2 regions of the Lactobacillus rizhaonensis genome follow, and region 2 is predicted to be linked to the other one. Evidence: riboswitches for the same ligand, from Rfam matches in the RefSeq annotation. Region 2 holds a riboswitch; the other holds the start of a gene.
What was found. A riboswitch is a leader RNA that binds a small molecule or an ion and turns the genes downstream of it on or off. The one in region 2 is predicted to bind FMN.
Positions count from the first base shown of each region.

Region 1 (7,852 bases), on a different contig from region 2:
GGAACTGTTTGAACCGGAACCGTTTGAACCGGAACCGTTTGAGCCGGAACCGTTTGAGCCGGAATCATCCTTTTTGTAGACAAATGTAACGTCATCCAGGTCTTTTCCAATGGTTCCTGAAACTTTCCCCTGCGTGGCTATTAAAGTATATCCTGTAAAATCTTTTTTAAACTCGTAATTAGTGCTGTATGTACCAGTGAAAGACTCATCATCTGTAAGCTTCTTGCCGTTTTCATCTTGATAGTGAGCTGTTATTGTAGCTTGGCGCACATATGTTTCTTTTTTACCATTCCAATTTTTCATCAATTCATCTGATGGCCAATGATCTGAGGCGTCAGGTTTTTGCAATGATCCACCACCAACATTGAGCCAAATTCCTGGTGTATCAAGACCCATTTGTGAAAAGTTTTTGACATTGTCTCCTAATTTTAAAACTAGCAATCCTGCTTGACCTTTTAACATGCTGCCACAATACGTGTTATCGCTAATTTTAAAATTGCTGATATCTAGAGTCCGTAAGTTCGAAAGTTCAGGATACTTCTCGCCATGGTAAGTATCAGCGTAGAGATAGAACATTTGCCCCATGTTAGTTACATTTGTTGTATCAAAACTTGACACGTTCAAGCTGATTAAACTATTCGTATCTCGAAACATGCCGTACATGTCCGTAACATTTGCGGTATTAAAGTTGCTAAGATCTAAGGATGTTAACTTATTACATGCTTGGAACATACTATTCATAGTTGTAACTTTAGAGGTATCAAAGTTAGAGATGTTCAGCTCTTTTAGCTTTGTACATTTAAAGAACATTCCACCCATATCGGTCACATTACTAGTATCAAAGTTGGAAAGATCAAGGGACGTAAGTTTAGAATCCCAACCAAAGACTTGGCCAGTACCGCTAATATGAAAATAATACATACAGAACATTGCCGCCATATTTGTCACATTACTGGTATTAAAATTATGTACGTCAACGGTAGGTAAACTTGCACAACAATTAAACATATACTCCATATTTTTGACGTTAGAGGTGTCAAAGCTGGTAACATTTAATTTTTCAAGACCCTTACACTCTAAAAACATAAATGACATATCTGTGACTTGGGAAGTATTAAAATTCTGCAAATCCAATTCTTTGAGACTTTCACAACCAGCAAACATATATGACATATCTCTGACTTGGGAAGTATCAAATTTACTCAGGTCAAGTTCTTCGAGATTGGTACAGGCTTCAAACATATATGACATATCCGTAACTTTTCTAGTATCAAAGTTACTTAGGTCAAGATCTTCGAGATTGGTACAGGCTTCAAACATATAAGACATGTTTTTAACATTTGAGGTATTAAAATGAGAAAGATCTACGTGTTTAAGACTACTGCATTGGGCAAACCAGGCATACATGGTGGTTGCTTCCGAAGTATCAACGTTTTCTAAACCTTCAATTTCAGTTAGGCCTCTAAGACGAAGAAAAACTGACTTAACATCGCCGACAACTTTAAAGTAACCTTTAAAGTTTACCTTTTTTACATGCGCACACTCAGGGTCTGGTCCATCTTGAACTAGAAATCCAGCTACGAGACCAGCATTACTTACAATGGTCGGGTTTTTCTTATCTTGACTACCACTCACAGTTAATACGTTAGTATCACTATCGTAACTTACGTCAGCATTACCCCACTTACCTGTTTTAATAGTTTTTGTACTAATTTTATTTTCATTCTTAGTGATGTCTGTCTCTGGTTGATCATTACCAGCAGAAGTTTGAGAGTTGGAATTTTTATTGTTGCCCTGCGGCGAGTCTACACTCCCATTTTGAGTTTCATCTGCATTATTTGTAGTACCATTAGCATTTCCTTCTGGTGCAGTGGTATTTGCATTATCAGTAGTAACGCCCTGATTATTTTCTTGAGACACAGTACTATTTGCTACTCGAGTTTTAACACGACTATCATTCTTGTCAAAGTTTTGTGCAGTGTCCTGTGTTCCTGAATTGCTATCAGCCTTTACCACATTAGTATTTAAAATTGCTAAACCAAGTGCAGCTGCCGTTAAACTACTAAAAAGCAGTGCTCCAGTTCGCTTATTGTGGTTCAATCCTTTATTCATTTTTCACCTCAATAATAAAAATTATCTAATTTTGCTACTAAAAAAATGTGCATATCATTACAATTTCATTATATAATTAATTTAATAACATTGCAAGTAAAAATATTTTTTTAAAAGTGCTTAAAATAGCCATAAAATTAACATTAGTAACAAATTAAAATAACTATTTTACTGTTATCGGATAATATATTCATATATATTTTTAAAATTAGATTTAATAATTTAAAGATAAATCAACTAATAATAAAAGCAAACAGCAAGCCGCTAAAACTACTAAGACCAAAAACAAGCCACTTCTATTTCTAAAAATGACTTGCTATTTCTTTATTAAGGAGATGTACTTAATAAATTATAGTTGCTTTATTTGCTCTTCTATATTTAATACTTCTAATACATCCGTGGCACACTCTGCACCTTTATTGCCTGACTTGCCGCCGGCACGATCAGTTGCTTGTGCGACCGTATCGGTCATAAGTACACCAAACATTACTGGCACAGGCCCATTAGCTGAGGCGGCGGCTAGCTGTGAAGTTGTACCTTCACAAACATAGGTAAAGTGAGCTGTTTCGCCTCTAATTACGGCTCCTAATGCAATAATGCCATCAACTTTGCCACTCTTTGCCAGGCAGTTGACTGTACGAGCAATTTCAAAGGCACCGGGTACTTTCACAAGCACAATATTTTCATCTTTCACGCCTGATTTTTTCAATTGCTCTAGCGCACCTGAAAGTAGGCGGTCAGTTACCACCCCGTTAAACTGAGCAACGACAATACCAATCTTTTTATCCTGTCCCTGGGCAATGTTGCCAATAATTTCTTTCATGTTAATCTACCTCGTTTAAAATATGATTCATTTCATGCTTTTTAGTTGCCAAGTAATTCTTATTTTCTGCGGTCATGCCTACTTCAACAGGTATTCTTTTGACAACTTTAATGCCATAATTTTCTAATTGCGTTACTTTATCCGGATTATTGGTCATTAATTCAACTTCGCTCACGCCTTTTTGCCTTAAAATTTCAGCAGCAACATTATAGCGGCGTGCGTCAACCGGCAAGCCAAGGTGCTGGTTAGCTTCAACTGTGTTCATACCTTCGTCTTGCAGCTTATAAGCGCGCAATTTATTTTCTAGACCAATTCCCCGACCTTCTTGACGCAAGTATAAAACCGCTCCTGATCCATTTTGCTCAATTTTTGTTAAAGCTGCGGCAAGCTGAGCGCCACAGTCACAGCGCTTAGAACCAAAAACATCCCCAGTCAAACATTCACTGTGAAGCCGCAATAAAAGAGGCGCACCTTTTTTTACTTCACCCTTACTAATTAACAAAGTCGGTTGCTTTTCAGGATGCTTTTTATCCCTGAAGCCTTCAAGCTGGAAATGACCGTATTTAGTCGGAAAGTCAACCTTGGTAAAGGATTCAATCCCCAAATCTTTGTTTGCCTGATTCTTGCGGTATGCAATTAACTCTTCAATGGTCAAATAAGGAATACCAAGTCCTTCTGCTAAAGCCTTTAGGTCTTTACGTCTGGCCATCGTTCCGTCTTTTTTAATGCACTCGCAAATAAAGCCTACAGGTGCAACTCCTGCCAATCTAGCTAGATCCAAAGCAGCTTCAGTATGACCTGTCCGTTCTAGTACACCGCCTTCTTTAGCTACCAAAGGAAAAACATGACCTGGATGATAAAAGTCAGCCCACTGGCTATTAGGATCAGCCAATTTTTTAATAGTTTTAGCACGGTCAAAAGCTGAAATTCCCGTAGTGGTTTCAGTGGAGTCAACACTAAGGGTAAAAGCCGTGCCAAAAGTATCGTTCGAACCAGTTTCAATTGGTTTTAGTTGCAAGCGGTCAGCGTATGCCTTACTCATCGGCACACATAATAGTCCGCGTGCCTTAGTAATCATCATATTAACTGCTTGAGGCGTTACCTTTTCAGCCAAACCAATCATATCCCCTTCAGACTCACGTTGCGGCGAATCAGCCACAATGACCAACCCACCAGTCAACATATGTTGTAACACCTTTTGCATTTTTTCATTCAGTTGTTCTGTCATTTTTTCCTCCATTAAAATTCCTTTTTCCAAGCTTGAATTTGTTTGACAGCGTACCGACCAATCATATCCACTTCAATATTGACTTTGTCATGCACTTGATAGTGAGCCAAAGTAGTATTTTGTATGGTATAAGGTATTAAGCTCACTCCAAAATGATCATTTTGCGCCATTGTCACGGTTAAACTAATGCCGTCAATGGCAATTGAGCCTTTTTCAACAATAAAAGGAGCATACTTATGTGGTACTGCGAATTCTAATTCTATGGAATTCTCATTTTCGTTTCTTATTACCAGTTCAGCTGTAGTATCAACATGACCTGCAACAATATGACCATCAAGCTTACCATTTAAAGACAATGAAGGCTCTAAATTTACTAAACTACCTTTTTGCAAATTGCCCAAATTAGTCCGTTTCATTGTTTCCGGCATCACGTCTACTGCAAAGTCATTATCGCTCCAAGCGGTAACGGTTAAACAAATACCATTAACGGCAATGCTTGCCCCTAAAGGCAAATCTTTTTGCACTAATTTAGGAGCGCAAATACCTAGTCTTGCATGTTGCTCACTAATTTCCAAACGGGTTATCGTTCCCGTAGTTTGAATTATTCCTGTAAACATTCTTTTCTCCTCACGCGAATTCTGACATCTTGATTGAATTTTTTAACGTCTAAAAGTTGATAATCACTTTTTTCTGCTAAAGCCTGGCCAAACACAGCAGGTAATGCAGTACCGCCTAAAACTAAAGGAGCAATGTATGTCACTATTTCGTCAGCCAAGTCCGCTGCTACAAACTGGCTCTGGACATTGCTGCCGCCCTCAACTAATAATGATTGAATTTCATGTGCGGCTAAAAACTGCACAATTTTTGAAGGTGTCCATTTAGCAGCAGTAAAGCAGCGAATATTTTCAGCTACTTTTTGAGTCAGTTCACTTCTACTTAATAGCCAGATTTCACCAAGCGTCTTAAACATGCGACTGTTAAAATCTAATTGATTAGCATCTTTAGTCAGCACTATTCGAATAGGCGGCTTGGGTAAATTCTTAATTCTGACCGTTAAAAGTGGATTGTCTATTCGCAAAGTATTTGCCCCAATTAAAATTGCTTGGTTGTGCAAACGCAACTTTTGCACATCCACCTGAGCTGCATCCCCAGTCAAAATTGTTCTCGTTTTACCTGCAGCATTAATTTTGCCATCAATGGACATTGCATATTTAAGCGTCACAAAAGGCCTCTTTTTGTGATAAAAAAAGTTATAAGCAACGTTTAAATTTTCTGTACCACCGATTATCTCAGTTTGCACCCCATGGCTTTCTAGATATTCAATACCCTTGCCAGCTACAATTTGATGTGGATCAACCTGACCAATAACAACTTTTTTGATTCCGGCCTCAGCGACCTTTTTGCAGCAAGGAGGTTGCTTGCCGTAATGGCTACAAGGCTCTAGCGTGACATACAAAGTTGCACCTTGTGCCTGCTGGGGATCAGCTAAGTGTGAGAGTGTATTCACTTCTGCGTGTTCCTTACCAAATTGATGGTGGTAGCCGGTCGCTAGAACCTGATTGTCTTTAACCAAAACTGCACCAACTAAAGGATTTGTCCAAGTCATTCCCTGAGCTTTCAATGCTTCTTGAACTGCCATTTGCATATAATCCTTATCCTGCACTAATTTCACTTCCTAAGCATTAAAAAACCTCGTTGATTCAATCAACGAGGCTTATTTTATATTCATCAAATAAGATTTCAGCGAAGTTTAATAACGACGCGAGTTTTCTGTCTAATCTTGTTTGTTCTTCTCCCATCCAGACTTTAACTGTCGGTACTAGACTCACACTAGTTCCACCGCAAAACGCGGGTCACGGACTTCAATTATTAATTGTCACCGTCGGTAGGGAATTACACCCTGCCCCGAAGAAACCGTATTCAACTTATTCCAGTATAATATAGATATCCTATATCGGCAATAGCAATTTATTGTTTTATAAAATTATATATACGATAAGCTCAAACTTAAATAAAATAATTCCTTATAATTTCCAATCAGACAGATGAAGGGGGATATTATTATTTTTACCAAAATATTTCTTGAAGGCAGTGCCAAATGACAAATGGTCTTTAAGATGATTGCGATAAGCATCTTTAATGCTCAAAATTACTGTTACTGCTAAATTAGTAGTCAATATTATCAGTATGCCAATAAATATATATAAAAGATATAGCATTTTGTCCCTCCCATTTTCAACTGTATTACTTTTCTAATACACTACTACCAAGTGGCAACATTGTCAACACTTTTTAGTAAAAATAAATAGACTAATAATTCAAATTGATTACTAGTCTATTTTAATTTGTGTTAATTCTACGTATTAGTTAATACATATATTTCTCTATAGCAGTCTTAGGATCCATTCCTGCACGAATTTTTAGTTCTAATTCAATTGCCACATCAGCAATAATTACTTGCGGATCAATAACATTATACGGATGCTCTGGCGCCTTTTCCTGAGCTAAAGATAATTCAGTACAACCAAGTAAAATTACATTACAGCCATACTGATCATGCATGGTGCGTAATATGCGGTGATAAAGTTCGCCATCAACTACGCCTTTTTCTTTAATGTTGGAATAAATCAGCTCAGTAACCAGCGGTTGAATCTCAGGACCACCCAGTTCTACCTCACGGCCAACTTGTTCAATTTCGTCTTCGTACAGATGGTCATAAATCGAACCTTCCGTAGCAATCAAACCAATCTTTTTTTCTTCCGGATAATCATTTACGAACTTATGCACGGCAATGCGCATCATATGCAAAAAAGGAATGTCAGTTAGTTTAGCCAAGTCATCATAAAAATAATGTGCAGTATTACATGGCATCACGAAAAAATCGGGCTTTAGCATTGCTTGCTGGAGCACATCATCACGCAAGGCATTGAAAAAATTAGGCTGACTATGGTCTTTGATATAAGCCGTGCGGTCAGGAATTTGGGCATCATTAACTAAAATATAGTTCAGATAGTCCTGATCTTTAGTAATCTTTATACGGTGATTAATCATGCGGACGTAGCTTTCCGTTGCAATGGTACCCATACCGCCAATAATACTAAAAAAATGTTTCATTAATACCTACTTTTCTAACCGTTAAAATGTTCTTTTTGCCCTTCAAGTTCATCAATTACCTGTTGTGCAACTGTAATATCAGACGGATAAGGAGTATCTACTCCCCGGATCTTTTGATAGCTATCTTCACCTTTACCACAGATCAGAACAACATCACCCTGCTTGGACATACTGATTGCATCATGGATGGCCTTCTTACGGTCTAGTTCTATTGTGACATCAACTTTAGAATGATCGATCCCTGCATCAATTTCCTGTGCTATATCCATGGGATCTTCAAAGCCAGGATCATCTGTTGTCAGAAAGGCTTTATCAGCGTAGGCATTCAGGCTGTTACTAAAACCGGGACGACGAGAAACTCCTTTGTCACCAGGTGCCCCCACAACGACAATAATTTTAGGATTATTAAATTCTCGTTGCATAAAGCCCATAAGAGCCATCATTGAGGCTTCATTATGTGCGAAGTCCACAACCACTACTCCGTGCTTCTTTGTAACTTCTGTTTGCATTCTTCCAGGGACGGTAACTTGACTGATACCTTTAGCAGCATCGTCATAATTCATTCCTGCCAGTCC
Region 1 is NZ_BTTV01000002.1:212,476-220,327, reverse strand. Features, by position in the region: gene AAA915_RS04340 (BspA family leucine-rich repeat surface protein) at 1-2,112, opposite strand, end outside; gene ribH (6,7-dimethyl-8-ribityllumazine synthase) at 2,462-2,935, opposite strand; gene ribA (GTP cyclohydrolase II) at 2,937-4,163, opposite strand; gene AAA915_RS04325 (riboflavin synthase) at 4,175-4,780, opposite strand; gene ribD (bifunctional diaminohydroxyphosphoribosylaminopyrimidine deaminase/5-amino-6-(5-phosphoribosylamino)uracil reductase RibD) at 4,765-5,826, opposite strand; FMN riboswitch at 5,947-6,080, opposite strand; gene AAA915_RS04315 (hypothetical protein) at 6,188-6,382, opposite strand; gene AAA915_RS04310 (aspartate/glutamate racemase family protein) at 6,531-7,277, opposite strand; gene AAA915_RS04305 (UDP-N-acetylmuramoyl-L-alanyl-D-glutamate--2,6-diaminopimelate ligase) at 7,292-7,852, opposite strand, start outside.
Region 1: it holds a riboswitch for FMN, as region 2 does, so the genes downstream of both, ribD (bifunctional diaminohydroxyphosphoribosylaminopyrimidine deaminase/5-amino-6-(5-phosphoribosylamino)uracil reductase RibD) here and AAA915_RS01160 (ECF transporter S component) in region 2, are expected to answer to the same signal.

Region 2 (7,852 bases):
ATTATTTACCTCCCAATATCATACTCTAATTCTAAATGAAAGTTTGATATTTTTCTACTGTTTTATACCCTTTTTTTATAGTTTTTTTGACTTTTTTTAATTTCAGATAAGATTGCATTAACTACCTGGTCTATAGTCATAGAAGTTGTGTCTATTTCAATAGCATCAGGTGCCTTCTTTAATGGAGAAATTTTACGATGAGAATCTTTATAATCCCTTTCCGATATGTCTTGCTCAATTTCTTCAAGAGATTGGTTAGTTTTAATTCCTCTTTCTTTAAAATCAAGCATCCTTCTTTTGGCTCGAGAATGAGCAGACGCAACTAAGAAGATTTTAACTTCAGCTTCAGGCAAAACCGTGGTCCCAATATCCCGACCATCCATTACTACATTCATTTGACCAGCCATTTGTCTTTGCAAACTGACCATTTTAGCTCTGACAGCTGCCAAAGCTGATACTTGAGAAACGTGAGCAGAAATATCAGGTGTACGTATATCTTGAGATATATCTTTTTCGCCGGCAAAAACTTTTTGTTGGCCATTTGCACTTTTCAATTTGATTTTTTCCTGATCAATGGCAGCTAATATGCCTTTTTCATCACTATAACTAAGTTTGTGTTCACGTGCTAACCAGGTAGAAGCGCGGTACATTGCTCCCGTATCAATATACGTAAAGTTCAATTTTTGAGCTATAATCTTCGCTACTGTACTTTTTCCAGCTGAAGCTGGTCCATCAATTGCTATTTGCATTCAATAAAAAAGGGACTGCAGTCCCTATCCTTTCTAAATTATTTGATACGCAGTACTTGTCCGATATCCACCTGACTGTTAGGGCCAAGTTGATTTAACTCAGCTAATTGACCAACAGAAATTTTAAAACGGCGAGCAATACTACTTAAAGAATCTCCACTTTGAACTATATATTGTTTAGTTTTTGCGTGTTTCTTTTTACGCTTAACCTTAGGTTTCTGTTCTGCTTTCGGCTTGCTCTTAGTTTTATTTTCGACAAGTTTGTTTTTTGCAGGAGAAGCTTTAATGTTTGCTTTTTTAGCAGCTTTTTTATGGGTTTTGCGTACTTCAACTATTTTATTACTTGAATTATTATTCGCTGCTAAATGATGAACTACCGGAACAAGTCCAATTAGTATCATTATAAGTAAAACAATGAGTACAATCCAACCTTTAGAAACAGAGCTATATGTTTCAACTCTTGTTTTTTGCGGACGTTTATAATGTTGATATGGTCCCTTGGGATTATTAGTCATCTTAAAAAGCCTCCTTACCTAACCTGTTTAATTTTAGCATATTTAACATTTAAGTGGATAAAAAAATCGGTCATTTAATAGACCGATTTCATAATTTTTTATTTTAGTTTTTTAAATTAAAGTTTTTCCTGACAAATGGTTTGATTGTTCTCAAAACAGTTTCAAACAGTAAGTAAACAACTGTACCATTTATTGCGCCTTTTAATAAATTAAACGGCACAATAATGCCAAAGATATAAGCACTCATTGAAGGAATGTGTAGCAATTTGCCCAAGTATACTTTCTCAGTAAATGCCAGTAAACCTGAATAACCATGAATAGTTGGCAAATTGGGTACTGTAGTTGCTGCATAAAAAGGTGTTAGAACCAGCGCATTTAAAACTGACAGAACAAAAGCCATCGCTATAATTCCAAGGACTATACCTAGGATTGGTTTTAAATGTTTTTTAGTAAAACTCTTTTCATCCTTATTGATATTTCTAGTCAAATAATAAAACGGTAAAGCAAATGAAATTGATGCTAAAAAGGCCGCAGATTGACCCACTAAACTTGGTAAAGCAAAACCTTTATATATTAAATTAATTAGCATTCTCACAAAAGCAATGAAAATGCCTGGTAACGGACCGAATAAAAAAGTACCAATAGTAATTACAACATCAGAAAAATCAAATTTTAAAAAGCTGGTGACAGGTAATGGTATTTCCAAAAGCATTAATACATATGCAATTGTTCCAATTAAAGTATAAGCTACTATATTGACTAAATTATTTCTGCCTTTTCTTTGCAAAATTCTTACCTCCAAAAAACTCGGTCTGCTGCTTCTAGCAACAGACCGAGTAAAAGTAAGCTAAAGATCTTGGCTTTTAGTTTAGTCTGTCTTCTTTCATCTAGACTATAACTATCGGTATCACAATAGATTCCACCACTTTCGTGGGTCGCGGACTCTCACCGCCGGTCGGGATTTTCACCCTGCCATGAAGACAACAAACTTATTATTTAATTTTCAAATACCATCTTAATCTACGTCTTTTAATCTGTCAACTTCCTCATGGGATAATTCGCGAAAGCTTCCGGAAATCAGAGAATCCAGGGTTAAAAAGGCATATCTTTCACGTGCTAATTTTTTGACCTGATGATGAACGGCCTTAAACATTCTTTTTACTTGATGATATTGCCCCTCATGAATAGTTAACTGTACTATTTGGCTGTTTTTTTGGCGGTCAGTTCTAATTACTTTAACTTTCGCTGGAGCACATCTATGACGATCAATTTTTACTCCGTGAGTTAGCTGACTAATTTCTGCAGGAGAAAGTACACCCGTAATTTTAGCAACATATACTTTGGCTACATTATTCCGTGGATGCATTAATAAATTTGCAAGTTCTCCATCATTAGTCATCAAGAGTAAACCCGATGTGTCATAATCTAGTCTGCCAATTGGATATAAACGGTAGGGTAATTCTTTAAAGTAGTCAACAACGGTTTTTCTGCCTTTGTCATCGCTGGCAGTTGATACCACACCACGCGGTTTATAGAAAAGATAAGTGTGCAAACTTTCCCGCTCAATTGGTTCACCGTCAACAGTAATATTACTGAATGTATCCACCTTAGTGCCTAATTTTGTAACTACATTACCATCAACTGTCACCCGACCTTCTGTAATCATTTTTTCAGCCTTGCGTCGTGAAGCAATTCCAGCTTCAGCAATTACTTTTTGTAATCGTTCTAGCACCATTATGATTCTCCTTTTTGAGTTTTAGCAATATTCTTATCTGCTTGACCCTTAGCCGCAAATAAATCGATTTCTCCTTCAGCATTTACACTATCATCTTCAAAATCTTCAATTAGAGGTAAATCGGCTAAACTTTGATAACCAAAATACTGCAAAAAATAGTCAGTGGTAACATATAGATTAGGGTGACCTGGTGCTTCTTTTTTGCCATTTATCCTTACAAGACCTCGCCAAATTAATGTTTGTAATGCACCAGATGAATTTACCCCTCTAATTTCATCAATTTCAATACGAGTAATCGGCTGCTTGTATGCGATGATTGATAATATTTCCAAAGCGGACTGACTAAGACTTTTAGTTAAATCTTTTTGAAAAAAGTTTTCAATTGTTTTGCTTACTTCCGGCCTTGTTGTTAATTTATAAGAATCGTTCAGCCGCTGTATTTGCAGACCTGAATCTGGATTTTTCTGTAATTTTTCCTGTAAGCTTTTTGTTAATTCACGCAGTGCAGGCTTGCCAATCTGCAATAGTTCACACAAATTAGTGCTTTCAATGCCATTATCACCGGCCACATACAATAGAGCCTCTAACTGTGCAATTTTAGTCATCATTGCTATCAATTCTTTCCAAGTTCAGATCACCGAATGTTCTATTTTGTGTTACCCGCAATTCTTGCTTTTTACAAAGTTCAAGCAATGCTAAAAACAGGCCAATAATGTCAGATAAAGTGTTCATTTTTTGACAGCATGCAAAAAAACTGACCTTTTTACACTTTGCCAATTCGTTTTGCAAAAAAGTACCCATTTCTTTAACAGATGTCTCTTTCACTTCAACCGAAACAATATCAGGCTGTCTGATCTTCATTCTTTGTAGCACTAAAATAAATGTATTGGCTAATTCAGTGGAAGTAATTTGTCCCAGAGGTAACGGCTGAATTTTTTTACTAAGTGGCACACTTTCCTCTTTAGCAGCCGTAATTGGAACCTTTTCGTTGCGCTTTTTAAAGTAAACCGAGATTTTTTTGAATATTGAATAGGTAATAAGCTGCTGTATAAGTTCATCTCTAGGATCTTCCTGTTCCTCATCATTTTCAGTGAAATCATTACGCGGAAGTAGAGACTGTGATTTTATGCGTAATAACAATGATGACATGACAAAGTATTCACCGGCAATTTTCAAATTAAGACTTTGCATTTGATGTAAATAAGCTAAATATTGGCTGGTAATTTGGGCTATCGGAATATCATAAATATCAATTTTCTGTACTTTAATTAAGTGCAGCAATAAATCTAAAGGGCCTTCAAAATTGGGCAATTCCAAAGTAAGATTAGCACTCATATTTTTGAGTCCTTTTTTAAATATTTAATTAGATCAATATATTCTGGAACAGCCGTAATTCTTTTTTGGGGATTACTTTGAGCCAGTTCTTGCACTGCCTTAGCCTCATATTTAGCTTTGCGAAAATCAGGAGCAAATGAAATGTAACGAATAACAACAAATTGTTTATTCGCTTGCGTGCCAATTACACCAATAAAATTAGGGTCCTTAGACCGATAAAGGTATAGACAAAATTCAGCACTATTTTTATTTAATTGAATTTCATCCTTAAGATTTGCGAGATTTTTAAAATCTGGTAAATAGGATAATAAGCCCATTGCTACTTTTTCCGTATCATTTTTACATTCAATTAACATTTAATCACCTTAAATTCGAGGATGAGTTTTCTCGTAAACTTGTATGATATGTTTTTGGGACAAATTGGTATAAATTTGTGTAGTACTAATATCCGAATGCCCTAAAATTTCTTGAACCACACGCAAATCAGCCCCATTTTCAAGTAAGTGAGTTGCGAATGTATGTCTTAAAGTATGAGGGGTAACATTTTTCTGAATACCTGCCAGCTTGCAGTAGTGCTTGATAATTTGCCAAACAGCTTGTCGAGTTAGAGAACCTCCGCGGCTGTTAAGAAAAATAAAATCCGTATTTTTTCCCACTTTTAATATCAGAGGATCACGTACTTTTTCTTTGTAACTATCAATCCAGGACAAAGCAACTTTACTAATAGGAATCAATCGTTCTTTTGAGCCTTTACCAAAAACTTTAACTAATTTCAATTCTTCATGCAAGTCTGTAAATTTAAGGTTTATTAATTCGCTCACCCTTATGCCCGTTGCGTACAACGTTTCAAGTAAAGCACGGTCTCGTAAACCCAGCTTCTTTTTAATATCAGGTTGCTTAAGTAAATCAGTAACTTCAACTGTGGTTAAAGCAACTGGTAAAGGTCGACGTTTTTTGGGTGAGTCTATTTCAAGCATAGGATTCAATTTTTGAATATTTTGTCTTACCAGCCACTGGTAAAATTTCCGCAGACTTGATATTAGACGACTAATAGAACTTGTTGCTTTCTTTTGATCACGTTGCTCAGCCAAAAAAGCATCAATATCGATTGCTTTAGTCGGCCAAGAACTTAATTTTTCCTTTTGCAAAAAATTAATGAAAGAGCTTAAATCCTGCTTGTAAGCAGTAATTGTATTAGCACTTAATCCTCGCTCAATTTGACTATACCTTAAATAGTCCTCAACTTGTTCTGTTAAATTATTCATTTTTGTCTTCTTCGGGGTCATTAAGTAATGAAATTGTTCCAGTAGTTTTATCTTCCACTATGTATTTTCCCTTCAACAAATGTCCTAATGCTCGTTTAAAAGCAGATTTTGATATGCCAAAATAGCTTTTTATATCCTCTACATCAGATTTATCATAAAAAGGTAATGTTTTATCTTTTTTTCTGCGCAAACTCATCAAAATCATCTGTGCATCATCATCTATTTCTTCAAATGATCGCGGCAGGCTGCTCAAATTTAAGCGGCCATACTGACTGACACCAACAACTCTACCCTTAAACTGTTCACCTAAACGTAATGGCCGAGCCATTTGTGACGGATGAACAAAACCTAAATAATATTCTTTAGTAATTACAAATGCCCCTACTTCACGGGCTGAATAAACAGTCCCAAAAACATCTTTATTATTCATGCCGTCGGGAAAATGAGCTGAAAGTTGTTCAAAAATATTTTCATCCGCCATTTTTGCCCAAATACGATCTTTTTCATCAGTTTCAAGATGAACTAGCAGTTGATCACCGACTTCAGGCCAGCGCTCTTTGTCATAAGGGAGATCATCCAAGGAAATCACTATATCTTTATCTGGCAAACCAATATCTACAAAAACACCTAAGTTATACTTGACTTCAGTCACTTTGCTCCAAGCATATTGATCTTCTTGAGCAAAGGGTAGAAACTGGGTCATTTCACGATTATGCTGTTTATTATCGTACAGAAATCCTTTGATTTGATCTCCCAATTTTGGCTTTTCTTCCTGAGTAATTTCCTTTCTTTTCAATTCGTAAGTCAAACCTTCGACTTGAACAAAAAAAGAATTTTCATTTTGATCTATTATTTTTCCAGTTGCAATAGTGCCTAGCATGATTATTCTCCTAAGTCTAGATATTGGATCTGATAACAAGTATATCATTTTAATGGATTAAATTGATATCAGTCAAACCAAATTAACTAATGATTTTCATTTAATTCACCAAGATTAAAAGCAAACAAAAATAGCCAGTACTAGTTACTGGCTATTTTCACATTTTACTTTAATTAAAGATTTGAAACCTCACCTTGGTAAATAGCACCACGACGAGCATCAACAGTAATAGTAATACCACTGCCAATCTTTTCAGTAGCACCAGTAACACCGACAACAACCGGAATTCCTAATGATAAACCGACAACTGCAGCGTGTGAAGTCAATCCAGAAGCTTCAACAACTAAACCTGAAGCCTTCTTAATAGCAGGCATGTAATCAGGATCAGTAGTTCTAGCAACCATGATGTCTCCCTCTTTAACCTTGCTGATAGCTTCTTCAGCACTATTAACAACAACTGTCTTACCAACAACTGAGCCATTACCAACACCCAGCCCTTGAGCCAGTTTGCTACCAATGATTTGTAGTTTCATTAAGTTGGTTGTACCAGAGTCACCAACAGGAACACCAGCAACAATGATTACTAAATCACCATCTTTAACATAACCTTGTTCCTTGGCAACATTAGCTGCTACTTCAAACATATCATCAGTAGAAGCTGGTTTGTCAGTAAGCAAAGGTTGAACACCCCAAGAAATGCCAAGTGAGTGTTGGATCTTTTCGTCAAAAGTTAAGGCCAAGATATTGGCGTTTGGACGATATTTAGAAATCATTCTGGCAGTATAGCCTGAATTAGTTGCCGTAATAATGGTCTTAACACCTAATTCTTGAGCTGTCCGCACAACAGATTCACCAATAGCTTCAGTAACGTTTGAACCCTTGTATTCTTCAAATCTTTGAAGAGCCAAAGTATTACGTTTAAGAAGCTCTTGTTCAGTTCTTTCATCAATTTCAGCCATTGCAGAAACAGCCTTAACTGGGTACAAGCCGTTTGCGGATTCACCAGAAAGCATAGTTGCATCAGTACCGTCAAGTACAGCGTTAGCTACGTCTGAAACTTCAGCACGAGTTGGACGAGGATTTTCTTGCATTGAGTCAAGCATTTGGGTAGCAGTAATAACTGGCTTACCAAGTGCATTTGCTCTCTTGATTAAATCTTTTTGAACAAATGGCACATCAATAAATGGAATTTCAACACCCATATCACCACGAGCAACCATTAAACCATCTGAAACTTGCAAGATTTCATCTGCATTATCAATACCTTCTTGTGATTCAATCTTAGGATAAATCTTAACATAATCACAACCAGCATCTTCACACAGCTTACGGATATCAAGTATATCCTGCGCCTTACGTGCAAATGAAGCAAA
Region 2 is NZ_BTTV01000001.1:241,595-249,446, forward strand. Features, by position in the region: gene rpsA (30S ribosomal protein S1) at 1-2, opposite strand, end outside; gene cmk ((d)CMP kinase) at 63-749, opposite strand; gene AAA915_RS01155 (LysM peptidoglycan-binding domain-containing protein) at 788-1,264, opposite strand; gene AAA915_RS01160 (ECF transporter S component) at 1,368-2,054, opposite strand; FMN riboswitch at 2,136-2,250, opposite strand; gene AAA915_RS01165 (pseudouridine synthase) at 2,280-2,996, opposite strand; gene scpB (SMC-Scp complex subunit ScpB) at 2,999-3,607, opposite strand; gene AAA915_RS01175 (segregation and condensation protein A) at 3,597-4,334, opposite strand; gene AAA915_RS01180 (hypothetical protein) at 4,331-4,690, opposite strand; gene xerD (site-specific tyrosine recombinase XerD) at 4,700-5,599, opposite strand; gene AAA915_RS01190 (CvfB family protein) at 5,592-6,479, opposite strand; gene pyk (pyruvate kinase) at 6,653-7,852, opposite strand, start outside.